Regions from separate parts of the Dactylosporangium sp. NPDC051485 genome, predicted to be linked through region 3. Evidence: riboswitches for the same ligand, from Rfam matches in the RefSeq annotation. Region 3 holds a riboswitch; each other region holds the start of a gene.

Region 1 (2,192 bases), on a different contig from region 3:
CTCCTGGCCAGGACTGGCCTTTGCACTGTTCGCGGTCCTGGAGTATGTCAACTACTTTCACGTCCAGCTCATGCATGACACGCTCGTGGACCTGCGCCGACTACGGTCGGTCGGCCTGCGTGCCTCCCACCTCGCGCGCGACATCGCGCGGGCCGCGTCCGATACATCTGTGCGATGACGACCTGACGTCACGAAGGGCCGGCGAGGCCTTGCATGCCCCTGGAACCGTCCAATCGGGTGTACCTGATCGGGCCCGCAGGCCGCAGGCAGCCAGCGCACTGACATCAAGCGGAAGCGTGCACCCGTCGTGGGTCTGCGACCTCGACGCGACTCAGCGTGACTGCCCTTCCTGTGCCGGGTTGTGTCTGGCAGACGAAGTCATGGAGGTCGGCCGGCCAACCGCACCGAAATAGCGCTGGCCTCAGCCGTACATCGACACTTCCCAACGCCATCGCGCTCAGCCGGAAACCGCGACGACACATACTGCGGACGGTGGCGTTGGTGGCACAGAAGGTGATGTGCGGGCAAAGGCCGGCCTCAGCGGTGGCCGGTGCCGTTGCAGCTCGTGCAGCGCACGTAGCCGGTGCCGCCGCAGAAGTGGTGATGCTGGGGGCGGCCGTCGGCGCCGTAGACGTAGCCGCCGTTGCAGGTGTCCGACTGCTTGCCGCTGCCGCCGCAGCTGCCGCAGAGCGGGGCCGGCTGCGGCGGCTGCCACGTCTTCGCCGGCGGTGGCTCGCCACCACCGCCGGAGTCGTGCCTGGCGCCGCCGCGCTTGCCGGCCGCGACGGCGATGACGATCGCCACGATCAGGGGGCACAGGCACAGCAGGCCGCAGCCGAAGAGCTGGCCGAGCGAGTAGGCGTCCATTGGGGTCCTCCGGCCCGGGGCACCACACGAAGGGCGAGACGATGATCCCGGCGCGGGGTCCGCCCGGCCATCGACCGTGCGGGCGATGAGGGGTGTCCTCCGATCAGTGCAGGTTCTCGTTAAGTCCCGCTTAGATCATCGCTGGGCGGTTTCGTGGTCGCGGGCTTGCCGTTACGTTGGGTCTCGGCCTGGCCGGCCGTCGTCGCCCAAACCCCGGGTGGCCCGGGCAGGCTCCGCCGAGTCGCGTGCGCGCGAGCCGGGGACCCACCAGATCCCCATCGGGGTGAATCCGCGGACCCGCGGTAGGGCGCGCCTTCTTCTCGCCCGAACCCGCCAGCTCACCCGGTAGGCGGCGGGAAGAAGGAACCTGCTGTGTTCAACGGACGGACGGTGTTGCGCGCCGCGGTGGCCGCGGTGGCGGTGGCGGCGATGGTCGCGCCCGCCTGCGCGGCCCACGCGGACCCGTCACCGGAAGAGATCCAGGCCCAGATCGACAAGGGCAACAAGGAAGTCGAGCTCGTCGTCGAGCAGTACAACAAGGTCAACGGCGATCTCGAGGCGACCCAGGCGGCGATCGCGAAGCTGCAGGCCGACCTGGGGCCGCTGCAGACCAGCATGGACGCGGCCCGCGAGAACGCCGGCCAGGTCGCCGTCAGCGCCTACAAGACCGGTGGCAACCTCGCCACCTGGTCGCTCATGCTCGGGGCGGCCTCGTCGGAGAGCTTCACCGACCGGGTCGGCACCCTCGAGCAGATCTCCCGCAGCCAGCAGCGTGACCTCGACGCCTTCAGCGCGGCCAAGGGCGCGGTCGATGCGGAGCAGCGGCGGCTGGGCGACCAGGTCGCCGCGCAGAGCCGGCAGAAGACCGAGCTGGAGACCCGGCGCAAGCAGATCGAGGGCGACATCGCCCGGCTCGACGAGATGCAGCGCAAGGCCGAGCAGGCCGCCGCCGCGGCGGCCGCGAAGGCCAAGACGACGACGCCGGCCAAGCCCGCGCCGAACCCGGGGCCGCCGCCGGCGGTCTCCGGCGCGGCCGGCAAGGCGGTCTCCTACGCGTGGGCGCAGCTGGGCAAGAAGTACGTCTGGGGCACCGCCGGGCCGAACACCTTCGACTGTTCCGGGCTGACCATGATGGCCTGGAACGCGGCCGGGGTGTCGCTGCCGCACAACGCCGCCGAGCAGTACTCCAGGGTCAAGCACATCTCCCGCAGCCAGCTCGTCCCGGGCGACCTGGTGTTCTACAACGGGCTCGGGCACGTCGGCATCTACATCGGCAACAACCAGATCATCCACGCGCCGAACAGCCGCACCGTGGTGAAGGTGGC
Region 2 (2,192 bases), on a different contig from region 3:
CCGAGTACGTGTAGAACGAGTTCCGGCTCGGGAACATCTGGTTGAACTGCGCCTCGCTGACCACGAAGGCGCCGCCCGACGAGGTGGGAGGGGGAGCGGTCGTGGGAGTCGTGGGAGAGGAGCCGCAGGAGTACGGGTCCCAGTACCAGGTGCTGACCACGGGGCTGTAGCCCGGGTTGTCGTGCTCGGCGATGTAGAACTTGCCGTCCGTGAACTTCACGATGTCGCCGGTCACGTAGTTGTGGCCCTGGACCCAGGCGGGGAAGCTGCACGCGCCGGCCGTGCCGGTCTGGACCGGCGGGTTGGTCGGGGTGCTGCCGCCGCAGGTGCCCTGGTCCTGCCACACGCCGGTGGTGCCGGGCGGGGCCTCGTTCTGGGTCCACCACTTCGCCAGGTAGTTGTGGCCGTTGCGGGACGCGGTCATGCCGCCCGTGTAGACGGCTGTGGCCTGCCACGCGGGGGCGCAGGCGGCGGCGGAGGCGGGCATCATGTTGAAGAACGCGACCACTCCGCTCACCACCGCCATCGCGGCGAGCATGGCCAGCGCGCGGACTCTCGACACCCTCGATCAACTCCTTCGGCTCCGGGCCTGACCTGCCCATCCGACCAGCCGGAGGAACGCCGAAGAGTGAACATCATCATTTCATGAACAACATTTACGGTACCGTTGAGACAGCACCACAACGCCGCGGTCAGAGACGGCGACGTCACTCACCGCGACCAATCCCGAGGCATTGACGTGATCTGCATCACTGCAAGGCCCCGAAGCTGATCTACGCACAAACGGTGCGGTGCGCGAATTCCGCCCCGTCGGTACAGTGACCCACGGTCACGTCCACGGGCGTGACTGCCGCCCAATCGCCGTCCGTGGCGAGCCGGGGACCCACCGTTGCGTTGGGGTGAATCCGCCCTCCTGGAAGCCCTTCCGGGAGCGGTGGTAGGGGTCGTTCCGTCCCGAACCCGTCAGCTAACCCGGTCGGCGGCCGACGGAAGGAACAACGAACCAGATGTCATCGCGACATCACTTCCGGCGCGGACTCGTCGCGCTGCTGGCCGTGATCGCGTTCGGCGGGATCGGCAGCCTCCCCGCCGCGGCCGAGCCGGGCGATCCCGGCAACGAGGGCGCGGACGTCAATCCGACCCTCGGCTCCGTCCTGGAGTCGACGACCCGGGCCTGGACCGACGCCAAGGCCAGGTTCGACGCCTCGGTCAAGCACCAGGGCGAGCTGACCGTGCAGCTACAGGCGACCGAGGCGCAGCTGGCGAGCTTGCAGGACCAGGTGTCGGCGATCGCCATCGCGGCCTACCAGACCGGGCCGCTGACCACGTTCGCCGCGCTGATGGACGCGGACAGCCCCGACAGCTTCGCCGAGCGGGCCGGCACCATCAACGAGCTGGCCCACCACAACGACAACCTGCTGCGCCAGCTGCGGAAGCTGCGGGAGGCCCAGGCCTCGCAGAAGAAGGCGCTCGACGACGAGGTTGCCTCGCAGCAGCAGCAGGTCGCCACCATGGAGCAGCAGAAGAAGGAGGCGGAGAAGGCGCTCGCGCTGGCCGGTGGGCCGAGCAAGGGCTTCGTCTCGGCCAACCTGCCGCTCGCCGACCCCGTGAAGCGCAACTCCGACGGCTCGCTGCCGAAGGAGTCGTGCAGCGTCAAGGACCCCACCACCTCCGGCTGCATCACCCCGCGCATGATCCACGCCATGCAGGAGGCGCAGAAGGACGGCTTCAAGCGGTTCGTGGCGTGCTTCCGCCCGAGCGGCCCGTACGAGCACCCCAAGGGCCGGGCGTGCGACTTCTCGGTCCAGACGAAATCCGGCTTCGGCGGCGTGGCCACCGGCGACGACTTCGTCTACGGCTCCAACCTCGCCGCCTACTTCGTGAAGAACGCCGATCGGCTCGGCGTCATGTACGTCATCTGGTTCAAACAGATCTGGACACCGGCGGCCGGCTGGCACCATTACAGCGGCGTGGCCGGCGACCCGTCGAGCGATCACACGAACCACGTGCATCTCTCCATCCTGTAAAGCCATCCTGGAGCCCCGCGAATCCTCACGTTCGTGCCGGGCCGGTCGATAGGGAGACCGTCGACCGGCCCGCCGTGCGAGGGGATCCGCAGTGAAGTACCGTCTCGTGACCCGCAGCGACTTCGACGGCCTGGTCTGCGCGGTCCTCCTGCGCCAGCTCGACCT
Region 3 (2,192 bases):
TGGGCTGGGACCGCAACATCGTCGAGTACGTCGAGGGCAACCGCTTCTTCGAGCAGTACCGAGGCCCCGGCGACGACTTCTTCGGCACCGTCGGCTCGCGGCCCGAGATCTACCCGATCTACTGGTCCCCGGCCCAGATGCAGGCCCGCACGAGCGACCGCATGGCGCGCGTGCAGGCGTTCCTGAACCGGCAGTGGAAGTACGACTCGGAAGGGGTCCGGTGGTTCGACCCGGACCGCGACTCGCTCTACCCGGACCGCATCCGCCGCCGGCCCGAGGGCGCCGACTCGGCCGGCCTCAACCCGCATCTGGACCCGGGGACGCTCGACCTGTGGATGACCGAGTCCTACCAGCGGGCGTTCCGGCACCTGTTCGACGGCTCGGTGGAGGCCTACGACCCCTGGGACGCGGCCTACCGCACCGACGGGCCGCAGTACCCGGGCACGACCATGTGCTCGGCCTTCCGCACCTTCCAGGGCTGGACCGCACTGTCGGACATGGACCACGACCAGGGCGTCCTGCACACCGTCCCCATCCCGGCGGCGATGGCGTACCTGATGCTGCGCCCCCTGCTGTCCGACGTGCCCGAGGACGACATGTGCGGCGTGACGGTGAACCAGGTCTTCCCGGCCAACGAGCGCTGGCACCCGCTGCTCGTGCGGGCGCTGGCCGGCATCCCCGACGTGCGCGCCGGCGACTCCGTGTGGTGGCACAGCGACATGATCCACAGCGTCGCGCCGGTGCGGCGGCAGCGCGGCTGGGGCAACGTCATGTACATCCCGGCCGCCCCGTGGTGCCCGCGCAACGAGCGCTACGCGGCGGACGTCCGGGCGGCCTTCGAGACCGGCTCGAGCCCGTCGGACTTCCCGGAGGAGCACTACGAGCGTGCCTGGCCGGATCGTTTCCAGCTGGCCGACCTCAACCCGACCGGCCGCCGCGGCATGGATCTCGCCGTCGCCTGACCGCCAGGTCGCAGCATTTCGGACCCCCGTTCCCGGCCCGGATACCGATCAGTAATGTCGCGGCGTCCGGGCCGGACCCTCTGCCCCCGAACGGGTGGCGCCGGCCCCGATCCGCCGAGTCGCGTAGGCGAGCCGGGGACCCATCGCAGTCCCGGGGTGAATCCACCGGCCCTCACGGTCCGGTGGTAGGGCGATCTTTCCCGCCCGAACCCGTCAGCTAACCCGGTAGGCGGCACCGGAAGGAGTTCCGCTGTGCGCTACCCAGATCTCGGCACGCTGACCCGGCGGCCGGTCCCCGCGCTGATCGGCTCGGCCGCCATGCTCGCCGCCACGGTGACGACGGCCGCCGTGCTCCACCAGACGTCCGAACCCGCCGACGCCCACACCGCCAAGGCGGCCGCGCCCGCGCTGGCCACCGCCGCGCCCGGCAAACCGGCCGACCCGCCGGCCCCCGACCCGCTGCTGACCTCGCCGGAGGCGCACTCCGTCGACTATGACTTCCAGTTCCAACCAAACTACTACTACTGCGGCCCGGCCTCGACCCGCATGGCGCTGACCTCCTCGGGCGTCGCGTTGTCACAGGGCGACCTCGCCGCCCGCCTGGGCACCACGGTCAACGGCACGAACTCGGCGGCCGACGTGACCCGGGCGATGAACGGGGTGCTGGGCAAGGACGAGTACCGCACCCGCTGGATCCCGGGCCAGCAGGCCACCGGCGCCCAGGCCGAGCAGTTGCAGCGCGACGCCGTCGCGGCGATGAGCAGCGGGCGGGCCGTGGTGGCCAACATCGTCGGCGGCGCCACCGACGAGAGCGGCGTCTACCACGAGTTCTCCGGCGGCCACTACATCACGCTGGTCGGCTACCGCGACCGCGGCCGGGCGGTGCAGGTCGCCGACCCGTCGGGCATGTTCGGCTCGCGCACCTACTGGATGTCGACCTGGAACATGGCCAACTGGATCGCCGCCCGCGGCTACTCGGCGTAGCGCTCGCGGCAACACTCACCCGGTGAGCATCTCCTGGGCCTGCTCCGGGCGCAGGAGATGCCCCAGGAACGTGTCGATACGGGCCTGGGCGGCCGGGTCGAGCTGCTGGAACTCGATACCGGCCTCCTCGCCGTACTCGCCGTCGATGAGGCGCACGACGCGGCCGCGGGCCGTGATGCGGTCGGTGCCGAACTCGAGGGTCAGCTCGACCGGGCCGCCGACGCTCGCGTGCCACTGCGGCACGAC
Region 4 (2,192 bases), on a different contig from region 3:
CGGCAGGTGGTCGACCCGGACGTGGCCGCGGCCGCGACCGACGCCGCCCGCTGCCCGGTCAGCAAGGGCTCGGCCTACGGCAAGTGCGACGGCGGCACCGCCGAGGCCGTCTCCGGGATCCTCGGGCGGCCGGTGGCGGGCAAGACGGGCAGCGCGGAGTACAACGCCACGGAGACCTTCGTGGGCTTCACCCCGCAGATCGCCGCGGCCGGCATCGCGGTCAACCCGGACAACCCCAACGACTACGTGGGCGGCGGCGTCTCCAGCTCGGTCAACGGGGCCGTGGCGCACACCATGGCGTTCGCGCTGCGCGGCGTGCCGGTCCAGAACTTCGCCGTCCCGAGCCGGGCCCGGGCGATGGGAGCCTGAACCGGCGGACGCCGCGCGGCGGTCGAAGCGATCAGGCCGAGTAGCCGCGCTGGGCGATCCAGTTGGCCATGTTGGCGATGGACAGGGTGTAGGAGCCGGACCCCTGGGCGTCGGCCGGATCCGCGATCTTCACGGTCTGGCCGCCGTCGCGGTAGCCGACGATGGTGAGGTAGTGCCCGCCCTCGTAGGAGTGGCCGCGCCCGGCGTCGTCGGTGGTCGTGCCGGCGATGTTGGCCACGACGGCGTACCCGTGCGAGACCGCGTTGACGACCGCCGCCTTCAGCTCGGCGATGTCGGCCTCGGAGGCCGCCTGCCCGGTGATGAAGTGGGCCTTGTAGAGGTCGGTCTTCAGGTACGCGTTGAGCGCACGCGTGGTGTCGTTCGACGAGTTGGTGCCGCCCTCGGTGGTGCCCAGGCTCTGGGCGACCTCCGACTGGCTCGGGAAGAGGCCCTTGACCGTGAGCGCGATGCGGGTCGCGGCCGGACCGCAGAAGTAGTAGTTCTCCTGGAGGGCGAACTGGTACGTCAAGTCTTTCTGGACCGGGACGGTCGGGGTGGGGGAAGCGCTGGGGGCCGGGGCGGCGCTGTGGGCCTGGGCGGGCGCGGCCTTGGTGGTCGCCGGGGCCGCGCCGTGCTGCTGCGGCGGGGCCGCCGGCGTGTCGTGCGCGCCCGTGGATCCGGCGGGGACCTCGCCGACCAGCGCCTGGGCGTCGGCGGCCCGGACCGTCGTGGCGCCCGGCGGGGTGGACGTGGCGGAGGAGCGCTGCAGGCCGGCGACGCCGAGGCCCGCCGCGACGGCGAGGACAGCGGCCGCGGCGGCCACGAGGGGGATCCGGCGGCGGCCGGGCCCGGACGGGTCGCCCTGCCGGGGGTTGTGCCGGGGTTTGTAGAGGTAGCTCAGGGGTACCACTCCTTCCGGTACCGCTTACCGGGTTAGCTGACGGGTTCGGACGCCGAAGGTCGCCCTACCGCGGCAAACGCGGACTCACCCCAGAACGTGGGTCCCCGGCTCGTGCCTGCGCACGACTCAGCGGATCCGCCACGCCGTCACCCACTGTGAGTGAAAGACGTCGGCGAGGTGGACCCGGCGAGGCTATTCGAGCCGGTCAACAGGGCTTTGCACCCCCCGTCGAAACGGCTACGGGGCGTGATGCCCAGGCGAAAAGCGCCCCGGCGCACACGGCTCGGGCGCCGTTTATCATGCCCAGAATCACCCCCTCACCCCGGGGGTCCTAGTCTCGCCGGATGCTCGCCGGTGCCGACGAAAATCCGCAGCCCAGCGACGAGACCGAACCGGGTCCTCGCCATCTGCGAACTCGCTCTGGCCGCCAATCGGTGGCCCGCCTCCGTGTCCTCCTGCCGGACCCCGCCCGCTTCGACGCGGTGCGCGACCGGCTCCGCCCCCTGCTGCCGGACCCCGCCCGCCTCGACGCGGTGCGCGACCGGCTCCGCCCGCTGCTGAGCCTCGGCCCCCGCCGGGGCGCGGCGGCGGCGACCGTGTTCGCCGTGGCCGCATTCGGGCTCACGGCCGTGCTGACCGCCCCGGGTGACGACCCGGACGTCACCTCGGCCGAACGCCCGGCCGCCGCGACTGCCGGTCCCGACTCCTCGCGGGAGGAAGGAGAGGTGGCTTCCCGCAACCATGAACGGGCGCCGGCCAACCCGCCCGCCCCGTCCAAGAAGTCCAAGTCCAACCCGCCGAAAACCTCCGACCCCTCGAACCCGTCCAACCCCTCCAACCCGTCCGACACGTCCCCGCCGTCCGCCGCGCCCACCAAGGTGGCGCCCGTGGGCGGGCTCAGCCAGATGGAGATGGACAACGC

Evidence for each region. A riboswitch is a leader RNA that binds a small molecule or an ion and turns the genes downstream of it on or off. The one in region 3 is predicted to bind cyclic di-AMP.
Region 1: another riboswitch for cyclic di-AMP. It lies ahead of AB0M46_RS11525 (NlpC/P60 family protein); the one in region 3 lies ahead of AB0M46_RS25275 (C39 family peptidase).
Region 2: another riboswitch for cyclic di-AMP. It lies ahead of AB0M46_RS24025 (hypothetical protein); the one in region 3 lies ahead of AB0M46_RS25275 (C39 family peptidase).
Region 4: another riboswitch for cyclic di-AMP. It lies ahead of AB0M46_RS24490 (C39 family peptidase); the one in region 3 lies ahead of AB0M46_RS25275 (C39 family peptidase).

The regions. Positions count from the first base shown of each region.
Region 1 covers NZ_JBFAZW010000015.1:130,668-132,859, forward strand. The annotation lists gene AB0M46_RS11515 (hypothetical protein) at 1-178, shown strand, start outside; gene AB0M46_RS11520 (hypothetical protein) at 538-867, opposite strand; cyclic di-AMP (ydaO/yuaA leader) riboswitch at 1,092-1,234, shown strand; gene AB0M46_RS11525 (NlpC/P60 family protein) at 1,240-2,192, shown strand, end outside.
Region 2 covers NZ_JBFAZW010000042.1:74,458-76,649, reverse strand. The annotation lists gene AB0M46_RS24030 (glycoside hydrolase family 19 protein) at 1-562, opposite strand, end outside; cyclic di-AMP (ydaO/yuaA leader) riboswitch at 842-998, shown strand; gene AB0M46_RS24025 (hypothetical protein) at 1,008-2,027, shown strand; gene AB0M46_RS24020 (exopolyphosphatase) at 2,119-2,192, shown strand, end outside.
Region 3 covers NZ_JBFAZW010000046.1:24,185-26,376, forward strand. The annotation lists gene AB0M46_RS25270 (YbiU family protein) at 1-962, shown strand, start outside; cyclic di-AMP (ydaO/yuaA leader) riboswitch at 1,065-1,209, shown strand; gene AB0M46_RS25275 (C39 family peptidase) at 1,215-1,946, shown strand; gene AB0M46_RS25280 (methyl-accepting chemotaxis protein) at 1,962-2,192, opposite strand, start outside.
Region 4 covers NZ_JBFAZW010000044.1:13,408-15,599, forward strand. The annotation lists gene AB0M46_RS24485 (transglycosylase domain-containing protein) at 1-369, shown strand, start outside; gene AB0M46_RS24490 (C39 family peptidase) at 401-1,279, opposite strand; cyclic di-AMP (ydaO/yuaA leader) riboswitch at 1,277-1,412, opposite strand; gene AB0M46_RS24495 (hypothetical protein) at 1,705-2,192, shown strand, end outside.